2 regions of the Kribbella sp. NPDC059898 genome follow, and region 1 is predicted to be linked to the other one. Evidence: riboswitches for the same ligand, from Rfam matches in the RefSeq annotation. Region 1 holds a riboswitch; the other holds the start of a gene.
The links. A riboswitch is a leader RNA that binds a small molecule or an ion and turns the genes downstream of it on or off. The one in region 1 is predicted to bind cobalamin.
Positions count from the first base shown of each region.

Region 1 (7,371 bases):
TACGGACCTGACCCCGGACCACCGGTTCTACGGCATGCTGCACGGCGGGTTCGGCAAGGACGAGATCGTCGAGGCCTTCCGGCCCTGACGGCTGAGCGGCTGACGGCAGCGTCCTAGGCTGCCGTCAGCCCGGCCGGGGTCAGGGCTTGCGGCCGACGCCGACCCAGAGGCTGCACATGATGTCGGTGAACTCGCCGCGGTCGACGTACTCCTGGGTCTCGTCGTCCGGGAACCAGCGGAACGGCGACACGACGCCGGGCTCGACCAGCTCGGTGCCCTCGAAGAAGCGGGTCACCTCTTCCTTGCTGCGGACCTGGGCCTCGCCGCCGTCGGCCTTGTAGACGACCATCGCGCGCTCCCACAGCTCCGGCGCGAAGTCCGGGGTGCAGTGCGAGAAGATCAGCAGCGAGCCCGGCGCGAGCGGCGCGACCAGTTGGCTGACCAGGTCGTACGGCTTCAGGTGGTCGGGCAGGTAGTGGAAGACGCCGACGATGCTGAGCGCGACCGGCTTCGTGAAGTCGATCAGCTCCTTGACCTCGTCGGAGGCCAGGATCGCCTGCGGGTCGGTGACGTCGGCCTCGAGGTAGGCCGTCTTGCCTTCCGGCTTGCTGACCAGCAGAGCGCGCGAGTGGGCGAGCACGATCGGGTCGTTGTCGGCGTACACCACGTGCGCCGACGGGATGATCTCCTGGACCACCTCGTGCAGGTTCGGCTCGGTGGGGATGCCGGTGCCGATGTCGAGGAACTGCGTGATGCCTTGCTCGGCGGCGTAGCGCGCGGCCCGGTGCATCCACATCCGGTTCGACTGGGCGGCGGTCCGGAACCCCGGGAACGCCTGGAGCAGGTGTTCCGCGGCCTGCCGGTCGGCGGCGAAGTTGTCCTTCCCGCCGAGGAAGTAGTCGTACACCCGGGCAGGGTGCGGCTTGTCCAGATTCAGCTGGTCGTACATCCCCGGTTCGGCGTCGTGCGATTCGGCCATGAACATCCCATTCGCGGTGCGGTTCAGAACTGGAATTCATCGTAACCGGCGCACAACTCACCGTGACACCGGCAGCAGAACCCTACTCCGGTCAGGCGTCACACCCACAGTGCTCGGCGTGCCTCGCGAGCGCCCTTGACGGAAGTTTTGCACCCGGCCGGCTGGCGGTCCGGCACGAGATGCGATAATGATAACGATTGTCATTTCATTCCGCTCGAAGGTTGGTCGTACCGTGAACCGCAGACTGCTCGTTCTGCCTGCTCTTGCCGCCGCTCTCGCCCTCGGAACCAGTGCCTGTTCGTCCGGGGACCAGGCGGCCGTCGATTCGTCCGCCGGGAAGGTCAAGGTGGTCGCGTCGACCGACGTCTGGGGTGACCTCGCCGGCCAGGTCGGCGGCGACAAGGTCGAGGTGGCCTCGATCATCACCAGCCCGGACGCCGACCCGCACGAGTTCGAGGCCAGTACCCGCAACCAGGCGGCGCTGGCCGGCGCCGCGGTCGTGATCGAGAACGGCGGCGGGTACGACGACTTCATGGACCGGATGCTGAAGACCGCGAAGAACTCGTCCGCGACGGTCCTGAACGCGGTCACGATCTCCGGCAAGACCGGCAACGAGCACGTCTGGTACGACTTCCCGTCGGTCGCGAAGGTCGTCGACCAGATCCAGCAGGCGTACTCGAAGGCCGCGCCGGCGAACGCGTCGACGTTCCAGCAGAACGCGACCGCGCTGAAGCAGAAGATCGACGGCCTGATGCGGCAGGAGGCGACGCTCAAGACGAAGTACGCCGGGCAGCCGGTCGCGATCACCGAGCCGGTGCCGCTGTACCTGCTGGACGCGGTCGGCCTGCAGAACAAGACGCCCGCCGAGTTCAGCGAGGCGATCGAGGAGGGCAGCGACGTACCTGCGAAGGTCCTGGCCGCGACGCTGGAGCTGTACAGCAAGCATGAGGTGAAGCTGCTCGCGTACAACGAGCAGACCAGCGGTCCGGAGACCGACAAGCTGCTCGCCGCCGCCAAGCAGAACAACATCCCGGTAGTGCCGGTCACTGAGACGCTTCCGAGCGGCAAGGACTACATCGGCTGGATGACCGCGAACCTCGACGCGGTCGGCGCCGCGCTCGGGCGATGAGCGTCGTACTGACCCTGGAGCAGGCTGCGCTCGGCTTCGGGTCCCGGACGCTCTGGGACGGCCTCGACCTGGAGGTGCACAGCGGCGAGCTGATCGCCGTACTGGGCGCCAACGGGTCCGGGAAGTCCAGCCTGCTCAAGGCGATCCTCGGGCAGACCCGGCTCCGCTCCGGTACGGCGACGTTCCTCGGTACGCCGGTCCGTCGCGGCGACCGGCGGATCGGGTACATCCCGCAGCAACGGCCGGCGGATGACGGCGTACCGCTGCGGGGCCGGGACCTGGTCGCGCTCGGGCTGGACGGGCACCGGTGGGGCGTGCCGATCCCGTCGCGGCGGCGCCGGCAGCGGGTGAACCAGTTGCTGTCGTCGGTCGGAGCCGAGGCGTACGCGTCCACCCCGTTGTCGTCGCTGTCGGGCGGCGAGCAGCAGCGGCTGCGGATCGCCCAGGCGCTGGCGGCCGACCCGCGGTTGCTGCTGTGCGACGAGCCGTTGCTGTCGCTGGATCTGCCGCATCAACGGCTGGTCAGCGACCTCGTCGACGACGCCCGCCGGCGGCTCGACCTCGGCGTACTGTTCGTCACCCACGACATCAACCCGATCCTGGACAAGGTCGACCGGGTGCTGTACATCGCCAACCAGCGGTTCCGGATCGGTACGCCGGACGAGGTGCTGACCACCGAGGTACTGAGCGAGCTGTACGACGCGCGGGTCGAGGTGATCCGGCACAACGGGCGGATCCTGGTCGCGGGCATCCCCGAGCAGCAGCACGAACCGGTCGGTGCCCGATGATCTTCGACTTCTCCGGGTACGCCGAACTGCTGCCGCTGCTGCGGAACTCGATCATCGCCTGCGTCGTGCTCGGCGTCGTCGGCGGGCTGATCGGGGTGTTCGTGATGATGCGCGACATGGCGTTCGCGGTGCACGGCGTCAGCGAGCTGTCGTTCGCCGGCGCGGCGGCCGGCCTGCTGTTCGGCGCCGGCGTGGTCACCGGCGCGCTCGCCGGATCGCTGGTCGCGGCGCTGCTGATCGGCGTACTGGGCGCGCGGGCGCGGGACCGGAACTCGGTGACCGCCGTACTGATGCCGTTCGGTCTCGGGCTCGGCATCCTGTGCCTCGGGCTGTACCACGGGCGGGCGGCGAACAAGTTCGGCCTGCTGACCGGGCAGATCGTGGCGATCGACACCCCGCAGATCACGTCGCTGATCGGGATCTCGGTGCTGGTCGTGGCCGGACTGGTGCTGGTGTGGAGACCGTTGCTCTTCGCAAGCACCGACGCCGACGTCGCGGCCGCGCGGGGCGTTCCGGTCGGCGTACTGTCGATCGTCTTCATGATCCTGCTCGGCCTCGCGGTCGCGGTCTCGGTGCAGATCGTCGGGGCGCTGCTCGTCCTCTCGCTGCTCGTCACCCCGGCCGCCGCGGCGCTCCGGGTCTCGTCGTCGCCGATCGTCGTACCGCTGCTCAGCGTCGCCTTCGCGGTCACCGCGGCGGTCGGCGGAATCCTCTTGTCCGCGGGCAGTTCGGTGCCGATCAGCCCGTACATCACGACGATCTCGTTCCTCGTCTACCTCGCGTGCCGGCTGGTGTCCTCCTTTAAGCTGGCTCGGTGAACGATCTGTCGGCGTTGCTGGGGAGTGGGCGCGGTACTGAGTTGTTGCTGTACGGGATGACGCCGCCCCGCCGGTCGATCGCCCCGGACGCGCTCGAACGCTTCACCGCGGTGACGAGGACGCGGCTCGAGCAGCTCGACATCGACGCGCTGATCCTCTACGACATCGACGACGAGGCGGAGCGGATACCGGAGGAGCGGCCGTTCCCGTTCAGCCCGACGATGGACCCGGCGGACTTCCTCGCCGACCAGCTGTCCTGGTGGGACCGGCCGACGATCGTGTACCGCTCGGTCGGCAAGTACACCGCGGCCGAGCTGGACTCCTGGGTACGGCGTCCCTCGGACCAGCTCGGCACCGTGATGGTCGGCGCCCCGACCAGCGCGGCCGAGGTACGAACGACGCTGCCGGCCGCGTACGACCTGTGGCAGCGCTCCGGGTCGGCCCTGCCGCTCGGCGGCGTGACGATCCCGGAACGGCACTCGTCCCGCCTCGACGAGCACGAGCGGCTGCTCCGGAAGCAGCGCAGCGGTTGCTCGTTCTTCGTGACGCAGATCATCTACGACGTCGGCGCCGCGATGGACCTGGCGTCGGACTATCTGTACCTGTGCCGCGCCGAGAACGTCGAGCCGGTGCCGATCGTGTTCACGCTGTCGATCTGCGGCTCGGTGAAGACGCTGGAGTTCCTTGCCTGGCTCGGTGTCCGGGTGCCGCGGTGGCTCCGTAACGAGCTGGTGCATTCCGGCGACCCGGTCGCGGACTCGTACGCGCACTGCGTCGGGATCGCCCGTACTTTGTCGACGTACTGCCGGGACCGTGGGATCCCGTTCGGGTTCAACGTCGAGAGCGTCTCGACCCGGCGGATCGAGAACGACGCCAGTGTCGAGCTGGTCAAGGAGCTGCGCACGTTCGTCGGTTGACTGGCCGGGGGTGAGGTCCGTACCCTCCCAGACAGTGACGGCGCAAGGAAGCCGATGGGAATTCGGCACGGTCGCGCCACTGTGAGCCGGACACGTCCGGTAAGTCAGATACTTCGCCGTCACGACGCTCCACTGGTAGCGGGACGCACGATCCCCTGAAGGAGGCTCTCACGTGAGTAATCTGTCTGCGTCGACGACGACGGTTGTTCTTCCGGTGTCGAAGGCCGTGCTGTGGCTGGTCGGTACGGCGTTCCTGGCGTTCCTGGCGTACTACTTCATCGGCGTCGACCAGGGCGCGTACTCGATCTTCGGCAAGGACATGCACATCCACGAGTTCGTGCACGACGCGCGGCACTTCCTCGGCTTCCCCTGCCACTGAGGTGGAGCGCAAACTGATCCTCCGCGGCCTGCTGGCCGGCGGAGCGGGCGGTCTGGTCGCGTTCGGTTTCGCACGAATCTTCGCCGAACCGCAGATCCAGGCCGCGATCGACTACGAAGCCGGCCGCGACGCCGCCCACGAGCCGTCCGGGCCAGACCTGTTCAGCCGGACACTCCAGGCGAACGCCGGGTTGGGCGTCGGCATGATCCTGTTCGGGATCGCGATGGGTGCCGTGTTCGCGGTCGCGTACACGATCTGCCTCGGCCGCGTCGGCAACCTCCGCCCGCGCACGCTCGCGATGCTGGTCGCGGTGGGCGGTTTCCTCGGGTTCTACTTCGTACTCTTCCTGAAGTACCCCGCGAACCCACCCGCGATCGGCCACGAGGAGACCATCCAGACCCGCGCCAACCTGTACCTGGCGATGGTCGTCTGCTCACTCCTCTTCCTGATCGGTGCCGTTGCCCTGGGCAAGCTCCTGCGCCCCCGCTTCGGCAACTGGAACGCGACCCTCCTGGCGCTGGCGGCGTACGTCGTACTGATCGGCGTCGTGATGGCCGTCCTGCCATCACTCGGCCACCTCGCCGCGAACGTGCAGGAGTACGGCCGGCACGCGACCGAGACCCCGCTGCCGCTGACCGACTCCCACGGGACGATCGTCTACCCAGGCTTCGACGTGGACCGCCTGTACGCGTTCCGCCTGTACTCCGTCGGCGCACAGGTCCTGCTCTGGGGCGTGATCGGCGCGGTCTTCGGCCCACTTGCCGACCGCCTGCTCCGCACTCCCGTCCAGGTCGCGGTGTGACACTCCTCGACCGGATCGCCGCCCTGGGCCCGTTCTTCGCCGTCGAACAGCACGTGGACCCGACGCCGGATCCGCCCTGGCGCCGGCTCGTGGAGATTGTTGACGATCCTGCGATCCTGGCGGATCGCATCGCCCAGACACGGGCCTACCTAGGCGCCGCGAGCGGCCAGGACCCGACGGCGATCGAAGTACGCGTCGCCGCCTCGGTGACCCATCTGGGCCTGGTCGCCCGCCTGATCTCCCCAGCTCTTGCTGCCGTCGTACTCGAGGACCGCGTCCCGACCCTCGCCCTCGACCAACTCCACTGGCAACCCGTCCTCGGCGGCGCCTTCCCCCTCTCCCTACCCCCGATCCCGCCGGCCGGCGGAGACCTGCACCACGAACTCTTCGACGGCCCACTGCCCACGATCGCCCAGGCTTTCGACCTCTCGGACCACATCCTGGTAGGCAACGTCGCCTCAGCCGTCAACGGCGCCGCCACCGCTCTGTCAAACGCCGCCCCCACCCTCGCCACCCGCTCCCGTGCCGTCGCCACTGCCCTGCTGGACGTCCCACCCCTTCGCGGCGCCCACACCTCCAACCCTTTCCGCCGCCGCAGCTGCTGCCTCATCTACCGCGCCGCTCCCGATCGCGACGGCCCTCTCTGCGGCGATTGCGTCCTCAACAAGTCATAAATCTGTGGATAACTAATTCCCTTGAAAATAAGGGGTTCCCGGCTTTGAAAACTGTCCGGCCCGCCAGCTACAGTCATCGGCATGGACATTCTCGGCGGACGCACAGTGGTTGCTCTAGGCAACCACGAGGTGCTGCCTGCCCTGGACAAGGTCCGTACCCAGATCACCCGCCTGCGATCCGTCGAGTTGCAACTCATCGCCCGCTCCGAGACCGACGGCCTCGCCCAGGAGCTCGGTGCCCGCGACACCGTCGAACTCCTCACCGTCCGCCACCGCCGTGACCGTGCCGAGGTCTGGCGCGACGTCCGCCTGGCCCGCGCGCTGCCCAAGTACCAGGCCGTGAACGACGCCCTCACCGGCGGCATCGAGTCGGCCGACGGCACCGTCCATCAGATGCAGATCGGCCACGCGGCCGCGATCATCACCGAACTCGAACGCGTCCGTGACCGCGTCCCGACCGAAACCCTGGACGTCACCGAGCAGCAACTGGTCGGCCTCGTCCCCACCCACACCCCCCAAGAACTCCGCACCGCCGCCAAACACCTCTGCGACCGGATCGACGCCGACGGCCCCGAACCCGAAGAACACAAGGCCTATCAGCGCGAGTCGTTGACGTTGAGCACCGCCGAGAACGGCGTGAAGTTCCGCGGCTACCTCGCCAACGACAACGCCGAACTCCTGCGCGCCGTCATACACGCGGGTGCCCGCCCCCACAAGACCGTCGACGGCGAACACGACCCCCGCCCCCGCGACAAACGCCAAGCCGACGCCTTGACCACAGCGCTCACCGTGGCCGCGAACGCCTGGGACACCGACACCGCCGGCCACGGCGCGAAGGCCAACATCACCGTCACCATCGACCTCGACGACCTGAAATCAGCCACC
Region 1 covers NZ_JBHWKR010000002.1:101,227-108,597, reverse strand. Annotated here, with positions in the region: gene ACFV9C_RS06075 (Gfo/Idh/MocA family protein) at 1-88, shown strand, start outside; gene ACFV9C_RS06070 (SAM-dependent methyltransferase) at 140-979, opposite strand; gene ACFV9C_RS06065 (metal ABC transporter solute-binding protein, Zn/Mn family) at 1,212-2,108, shown strand; gene ACFV9C_RS06060 (metal ABC transporter ATP-binding protein) at 2,105-2,896, shown strand; gene ACFV9C_RS06055 (metal ABC transporter permease) at 2,893-3,714, shown strand; gene ACFV9C_RS06050 (methylenetetrahydrofolate reductase) at 3,711-4,631, shown strand; adenosylcobalamin (AdoCbl) riboswitch at 4,666-4,754, shown strand; gene ACFV9C_RS06045 (CbtB-domain containing protein) at 4,804-5,010, shown strand; gene ACFV9C_RS06040 (CbtA family protein) at 5,012-5,812, shown strand; gene ACFV9C_RS06035 ((2Fe-2S)-binding protein) at 5,809-6,486, shown strand; gene ACFV9C_RS06030 (DUF222 domain-containing protein) at 6,568-7,371, shown strand, end outside.

Region 2 (7,371 bases), on a different contig from region 1:
ACGAGGCGGACGACGTCGCCCTCGCCGCGGCCGCCCTGGACGCGGGCGTCAAGTGTCACCCGCTCTCCTGGCACTGCCAACTCCCGCACGCCCCCGGCCTGGTCCTCGGGTACGCCGCCCGCACCCCGACAGAGATCGCCGACGCGATCGCCACCATCGCGAAGGTCAGCTAGGACGCGTCAGCAGATACAGCAGGTACGGCGCACCCATGAACGCGGTCACCACCCCCACCGGAAGCACCGTCGGCGCGACCACCGTCCGCGCCAGCAGATCCGACGAAACCACCAGCAACGCCCCGATCGCCCCCGGCACCACCAGCCCGGGCCGCCGAACCAACCGCCGAGCCAACTGCGGCGCCACCAACGCCACGAACCCCACCGGCCCGGCCGCCGCCGTCGCGAACGCCGCGAGCCCCACCCCGAGCGCGATCAACGCCCCGCGCGCCAACTCGACCCGCCCGCCGAGCGCCCGCGCCACGTCGTCGCCGAGCTCGAGCAACCGCAACTGCCGCGTCAGCACCACGGCCGCCGGCACCCCCACCGCGAGTGTGGCCCCAATCAGTACGACGTGCGTCCACGACCGCCCCGCAAGACTCCCGGCCAGCCACATCGACGCGCTCTTCGCCGTGTAGATGTCCGCCAGCGTCAGCAGGTACGCCGTCAACGACCCGACAATCGCCGTCACCCCGACACCGACCAGCACGAGCCGATTCCCCGACATCCCGTTCCGGTACGCCAGCAAATACACACTGATTGCCGCCAGCAACGACCCGAGCAGCGCCCCGAGCGGGATCCACCCGCTGCCGATGACGGTGATGATCAGTACGGCGGCCAGCGCGGCGCCGGCGTTCACGCCGATCAGATCCGGACTGACCAGCGGGTTCCGGGCGAGCCGCTGGAAGATCGCGCCGGAGATCGCGAACGCCGCCCCGACGCCGATCCCGGTCAGCACCCGGGGCAGCCGGTTGTTGACGACCACGTCGTACGTGATCAAAGTGCCGTGCCCGGACAGAGTCCGCAGTACCTCGGCGATCGACAGCGTGTAGTCGCCGCGGGTCAGGGCATACGCGCCCACGAGGACGGTCAGCACCGACGCGACGAGGCCCGCTCTCACAACGCGGCCATTCGTCGGCGCCGGACCAACCCGATGAACAGCGGCGCACCGATCAGCGCGGTGACGATCCCGACCTGCAGTTCCGCCGGACGTACGACGACCCGCCCGACGATATCCGCGAGCAGCAGTACGACAGGCGCGAGCAGCATCGAGCACGGCAGGATCCGGCGCTGGTCCGGTCCGACGACCAACCGGGCGACATGCGGTACGGCGAGCCCGAGGAAGCCGATCGGCCCCGCGATCGCGGTCGCCGTACCGGCCAGCACCACCACCGCGAGACCGGACAGTACGCGGACCAGGAGCACCCGCGTGCCGAGCGCCTGCGCTAGGTCGTCGCCCAGTGCGAGCTGGTTCAACGATCGCCCCAGCACCAGCGCAAGAACGATGCCGACAGCAACGAACGGCACGGCCTGGGCGACCACCCGCTGGTCGGCCAGCGACAGCGAACCGACCACCCAGAAGCGGTACTCGTTCAGCGTCGACAGATCCACCAGCGTCGCCGCCGACGTGATCGAGCCGAGCAGCGCGGAGATCGCCGCACCGGCCAGCGCGAGCTTCACGGGCGTCGTACCGCCGACCGCGCCGACCAGATAGACAGCCACCGTGGCCACCAGCGCCCCGCCCATCGCGAACCAGACGTACCCGGTCAGGCTGTGGATGCCGAACAGGCCGATCGCCGCCACGACCGCGACCGCGGCACCGGCGTTCACGCCGAGGATCCCGGGGTCGGCCAACGGGTTCCGGGTGACGCCCTGCATCACCGCGCCGGACAGCCCGAGCGCGGCGCCGACCAGCACGCCTGCGACGGTCCGCGGCAACCGCAGGTACCGGACCACGCGGTCGCCGTCGCTGCCGCTGAAGTCCGCCAGCGCCCGGTACACAGCGCCGGGCCCGATCCAGCGGTCGCCGACGCACAAGGACAGCACGACGACGACCGCCAGCACCGCGACCAGACCGGCCGCGCGCTTCACTTGACCAGGTCGGGGTGCAGGATGTGGCCGAGGTTCTCGGTGGTGTAGGCGCCGCGGACGCCGGCGGAATGGTTCGCGAACAGCCACGGCACGACGTGCTGGGAACGCACTGCCTTCAGGTTCGCGAACGCCGGATTGGCGAGGATCTTCCGAACGCCCGGCTGCGAGGCCGCGGGTGTCAGCGACGCGTCGCAGCACCCGCTGATCAGCACGTAGTCGGGGTCCCGCTTGATGAACTCCTCGACGCTGATCTTCACGTTCCGCTTCGAGGTCAGGTCGGCGAACGCGTTCACGCCGCCCGCCTGCCGGATCAGCACCGTACCGAAGTCCGGACCGCCGGACACGGTCATCCCGCCGCCTTCCAGGCCCGGGCGGACGATCGCCACCGTCGGGCGCGGCGCATCCTTCACGGCGGCCGCGACCGCGGCGATCCGCTTCTGCTGGTCGGCGATCACCTGCTCGGCGCGGTCCTCGACGCCGAACAGCCGGCCGAGGTCGCGCAGGTCGGCGTACACGTTGTCCATCGAGACCGTCGCCGGGTCGATCGCCTCGTCGCCGTTGCCGTCCGCGGTCGGGCAGAGCGGGCTGAAGATCCAAGTCTGTACGCCGAGGTCGGCGAGGCTCTTGCGGCTGCCGAAACTCGCGTCGCTCCCGACGGCGCTGAACACGTCGTTGAACCCGGACAGTACGAAGTCCGGGTGCAGGCTGAGCAGTTCCTCGCGGCTCGGCAGGTTCTTGAAGTACTTCGCCTTCGACTGCGCGGCGGCGTACTCCGGCAGCACCTGGGAGTCGAGGTACGCCGTACCGACCAGGCGGTCCGAGATACCCAGCGCGTGGGCCAGCTCGATCGCGGGCTGGTACGCCGCGAACACCCGCTTCGGCGGCCCGTCGACGGACACGTCGATCCCGCAGTTCTTCACCGTGGTGGCCCCGGGACTCTCCGCGGCGGACGGCGCGCAGCCGGCCAGCAGGGTCAAGGACAGGGCGACAGCAAGCACACGTACGACGGCCATGAGTGGACCGCTCCTCCAGCACCTCGTGGACGGGTCAGCGCCGTGGCCGGTCTCCTGGCTGACGGGTACCACGTCCACCGGTCTGACCTTCCCAGCCGCACGCGGCCAGTGGTCCCCTTACGGGTACGACAGGTGCACATCCCGATCACAGTGGCGAGGGCCGCGCCGGTACTTCACCGGCTTCCCGAACACCACGGCGCGGTCACCATAGCACCCGGGTCAGTGCGTGTAGAGCGACGAAAGGGCGAGCGCGAACTGGGTCATCAGGTCCGGGTTGACCGCGCGGGCCGGCAGCGGGACCAGGTCGACCAGCTTGTCGTCGCCGACCCGGATCGTGGTCCGGCCGGTCGCGGTGTCGATGTACCCCTCGTCGCCGAGCGGGATCGACTGCGAGGTGGAGGCGTTCCGGAGCGGGGCCATCAACGCCTTCGCGTCCGGCTCCCGGCGGACCGAGGAGTACAGCACGCGGGTGGCGGTGATCCAGCCGCACACCGGGTCGCCGACGAGGGTCTCGCCGTCGCGGCGGGCCGTCGCCGGTACGCCCAGCACCTGCTCGGCCGCGTCCGATCCGCGATCGCACTCCGGCCGGGTGATCTCGAGCGCGGGCGCCTGCAGCCCCGGCGCCTGCCGGGCGACCTCCTGCCCGAGGACGACGTACTTCGCGAGCGTGGCCTGCGGACCGGAGAGCTTGTACAGCCGGCCGTCGAGCAGGAACACCAGGAACTGGCTCGTCCCGTACCCGCCGTCGCCGACGTTCGCGGTCACGGCCGGCTCCCGCCCGTGCGCGGCGTACGTCTTCCGCGCCGCCGCCAGCGTCGCGGCGGTTGCCTGCAGCACCGAGACCCCGATCCGCAGCACCGGGCCGTCCGGCGCGGTACTCAGGCTCAGCTGGCAGACGTCGTACGACGGGATGTCGATCTCGGCCGGCGGGTTCTGGCGCACGATCTTCACCACCGGCACGGCCAGCGTGGTCCGGACCAACGTCTCGTCGATCGAGGTGCACAGCGTCTCGACAGGCGTCGCCGACGCGGTCGGTGACGGCGTGTCCGAGGGCGTCGCGGACGGGGTGTCGAACCCGCTCACCGACACCAGCGGCGGCACACTCGGCGCGGTCTCCTGCCCATGACCCCCACACCCCGCAAGCAGTACGACGGCCAGCCCGGCGGCGATCAGGGTACGCATGATGACTGAGACTCTAACCGGCGGCGCGGAGTTGCCTTTCGCGGACGGCGTGTTCGTCGGTGCGGGCGTCGTACCGCCAGAACTCGCGCAGCCAGACCGAGGTCGCGAGCACGCCGGCGACGCACAGGACGCCGCCGCTGACGATCGCGGTCCGGACCGTGGTGAGGTCGGCGACCAGGCCGGAGCGGGCCTGACCGCCGAGCGGGCCGAGCGAGTACCCGAGCATCTCGATCCCGGCCAGCCGGCCGCGCATCTCGTCCGGGATGGTCTGGTTCCAGATCACCGAGCGGAACAGCACCGACACCATGTCGCAGGCGCCGGCCAGCGCGAAGAACCCGATCGCGAACCAGATGTTCGGCGCCAGCCCGGCGATCCCGACCGCGGCGCCCCAGCCCATCGTCGCGAGCACGACGGCCCGCCCCTGGTGGTGGACGTGTTTCGCCCAGCCGCTGGTGAGCGAGGCACACATCGCCCCGATCGCCTCCGCGCTGTACAGCAGCCCGAGCAGCCTCGGCTCCTTCAGTACGTCGGTCGCGAACGCCGGGAACAGCACGATCGGCATCGCCAGGAACATCCCGACCATGTCCACCAGGTACGTCGCCAGCAGGTCCTTGCGGCGGAACGCGTACACGATCCCGCCGCCGATCGCCCGCAGACTCGGCGCCGTGGTGTGCTCCTTCGACCGGTACGACCCGAGCCGGGCGTACAGCAGCGTCGCGAACACGATCCCGGCCAGCTCGACCGAGAACGCCCAGGTCACGCCCACGGATCCGACCAGTACGCCGCCCAGCGCCGGGCCGGCGAGCTGCCCGATCTGCGAGGTCAGCGAGCTCAACGCGACCGCGGCCGGGATCTCCTCGTGCTTCACCACCCGCGGCAGCAGGGCCTCCCGGCTCGGGCGCTGCAGGGAGGAGGCGACCGCGTTCAGCGCGCCGCAGACGTAGATCAGCCAGACCTGCGGATGCGCGAGCAGCGTGTTCGTCACCATCAGCGCGGAGATCACGACCTGCGCGATCCCGGTGCCGACCAGCAGTTTCCGGCGTTCCACGTGGTCCGCGAGCGCACCGCCGTACAGGCCGAAGACCACCAGCGGGGCGATCGTCACCAGGCCCATCGCGCCGACCGCGAAGTTCGAGCCGGTGAGTTGGTACAGCTGGTACGGCAGCGCGACGTACCCGACCATGCCGCCGAGGAAGAAGACCGAGCCGGCGACCAGCAGGACGCGGAAATCGCGGGAACCACGCCACGGGGTCAGATCGACACGCAACCGGGCCAGCCGCGAGCGAAGACTTGCTGCCACCGGAACATGGTGACAGGTCCGACCGCCCCAGACGAACCTGATTAACCGCCAGCCTTTCCACCACCGTCGAAAGGGCCCGGGTGCGACCCGCAGCCGTCCTAGCGTGACAACCGATTGGTTGCCCACGGCGTCAATCTCGGCGGCCGGGAAAGATCCCGGCCATCCTCGGGAATCGGAGAACAACCGCATGATCTCGATCAAGTCGGTCGGCACCCGCCTGCTCGCCGGCCTCGCCGTCGGTGCGGCGGCCGGTGCCACCCTGCTTGTTCCGTCGGCCGCGCACGCCGCCCCCGCGTCGCAGACGGCTGCCACCGCTGTCACCGCCACCACACCGTCGGGAGGGCTGCTGCGCCCGGGCCAGTACCTGAAGCCCGGCCAGTACCTCCGCTCGCTCAACAAGGTCTACACGCTGGTCATGCAGACCGACGGCAACGCTGTGCTGGTCAAGGGTCGGACCCCGATCTGGGCGACCATGACCAACCGCAAGTCGTCCACGCTGATGATGCGGCCCGACGGCAACCTGGTCGTCATCTCCGGCCGTACGACGGTCTGGGCCAGCGGAACCGCCGGCAGCACCGGCGCGATCCTGAACGTCCAGAACGACTCGAACCTGGTCCTCTACAACATCCGCCGCAAGGCCGTCTGGTCCCGCTACATGGTGATGGTCAACCTGTACCCGGGCCGCGTCCTGAGCAACCCGGTCGCGCTGTACTCGCAGAACCGGGTGTACCGGGCGCAGATGCAGGCCGACGGCAACCTGGTGATCGTGAAGTACGGCAAGACGCCGATCTGGAGCACCAAGACGGTCAGCAAGGGCGCGTTCGCGACCATGCAGACCGATGGCAACTTCGTTGTCTACAGCGCCGCCAAGAAGCCGCTCTGGGCTTCCAAGACCACCCGTAAAGGTTCCGTGCTGCAGATGCGCGGCGACGGCAAGCTCGCGATCATCTTCGGCCGGACCACGGTCTGGGTCAGCTGAGAATCTCCTCAGTTCCTGAGCCGCGGCGTCCTCGGGGGAGGCCGCGGCTCAGTTGTTCGCCAACTGTTCGTCAGCTGTTCGTGAGCGGCAGCAACGCGGTCAGATCGGTCCGTTCGCCACTCGCACGGAGCTTCCCGGACATCCGTGCGTCCGCCCAGCTCATGCGGCCGAGCGCGACCTCGATCCACAGCTCCGGCGGCATCTCGATCACCGCTCCCGGCGTACCACGGGTGTGCCGCGGGCCCTCGATGCACTGCACCGCGCCGTACGGCGGGATCCGTACCTCCACCGCGTGCCCCGGCGCCTTCGCGACCAGGCGGTTCAGCAACACCTTGGTGAGCAGCTTCAGTTCGGCGCGTTCCGCCGTACCGTCGTCGTAATGCTGCAAGGCCTGCTGGAAAGCGGTGTCTGACGTCTCCACGACGTGCCAGCGTACGCGGCGTTTGCGGTGACGCCCCTCTCGTCGGCGATAATCGGGCGGGAGAGAGGGAAGCGAGGTCGGGATGCTCACGCCCAGGCACCAGGCGCTGCTGATGACGCTGGCGGGAATGACCGTCGGTGTGGTCGCGTTCGGCACGGTCGTCGTCGTCAACGGCGGCAATCCGTTCACAGCGCACGACGAGCCGGTGGGCATCGTCAGCCCGACCTCTTCGAGTACGCCGAACCGAGGCAACGGGCTGCAGGCCGACGGGCTGCAGTACGTCGTACAGAACTTCGGCACCGACCAGGACCCGGTGTCCGCGGAGGTGCCGACCGGCTGGAAGAGCGCGCAGAGCGGCACCCGGCCGAAGTTCCTCGACCCGACCGGCGTCT
Region 2 covers NZ_JBHWKR010000001.1:1,002,868-1,010,238, reverse strand. Annotated here, with positions in the region: gene ACFV9C_RS04965 (PLP-dependent aminotransferase family protein) at 1-173, shown strand, start outside; gene ACFV9C_RS04960 (FecCD family ABC transporter permease) at 166-1,113, opposite strand; gene ACFV9C_RS04955 (FecCD family ABC transporter permease) at 1,110-2,084, opposite strand; gene ACFV9C_RS04950 (ABC transporter substrate-binding protein) at 2,081-3,097, opposite strand; cobalamin riboswitch at 3,124-3,308, opposite strand; gene ACFV9C_RS04945 (hypothetical protein) at 3,317-4,279, opposite strand; gene ACFV9C_RS04940 (MFS transporter) at 4,293-5,579, opposite strand; gene ACFV9C_RS04935 (hypothetical protein) at 5,767-6,558, shown strand; gene ACFV9C_RS04930 (sterol carrier family protein) at 6,629-6,979, opposite strand; gene ACFV9C_RS04925 (hypothetical protein) at 7,062-7,371, shown strand, end outside.
Region 2: linked by a shared signal. The riboswitch ahead of ACFV9C_RS04950 (ABC transporter substrate-binding protein) and the one ahead of ACFV9C_RS06045 (CbtB-domain containing protein) in region 1 are both predicted to bind cobalamin.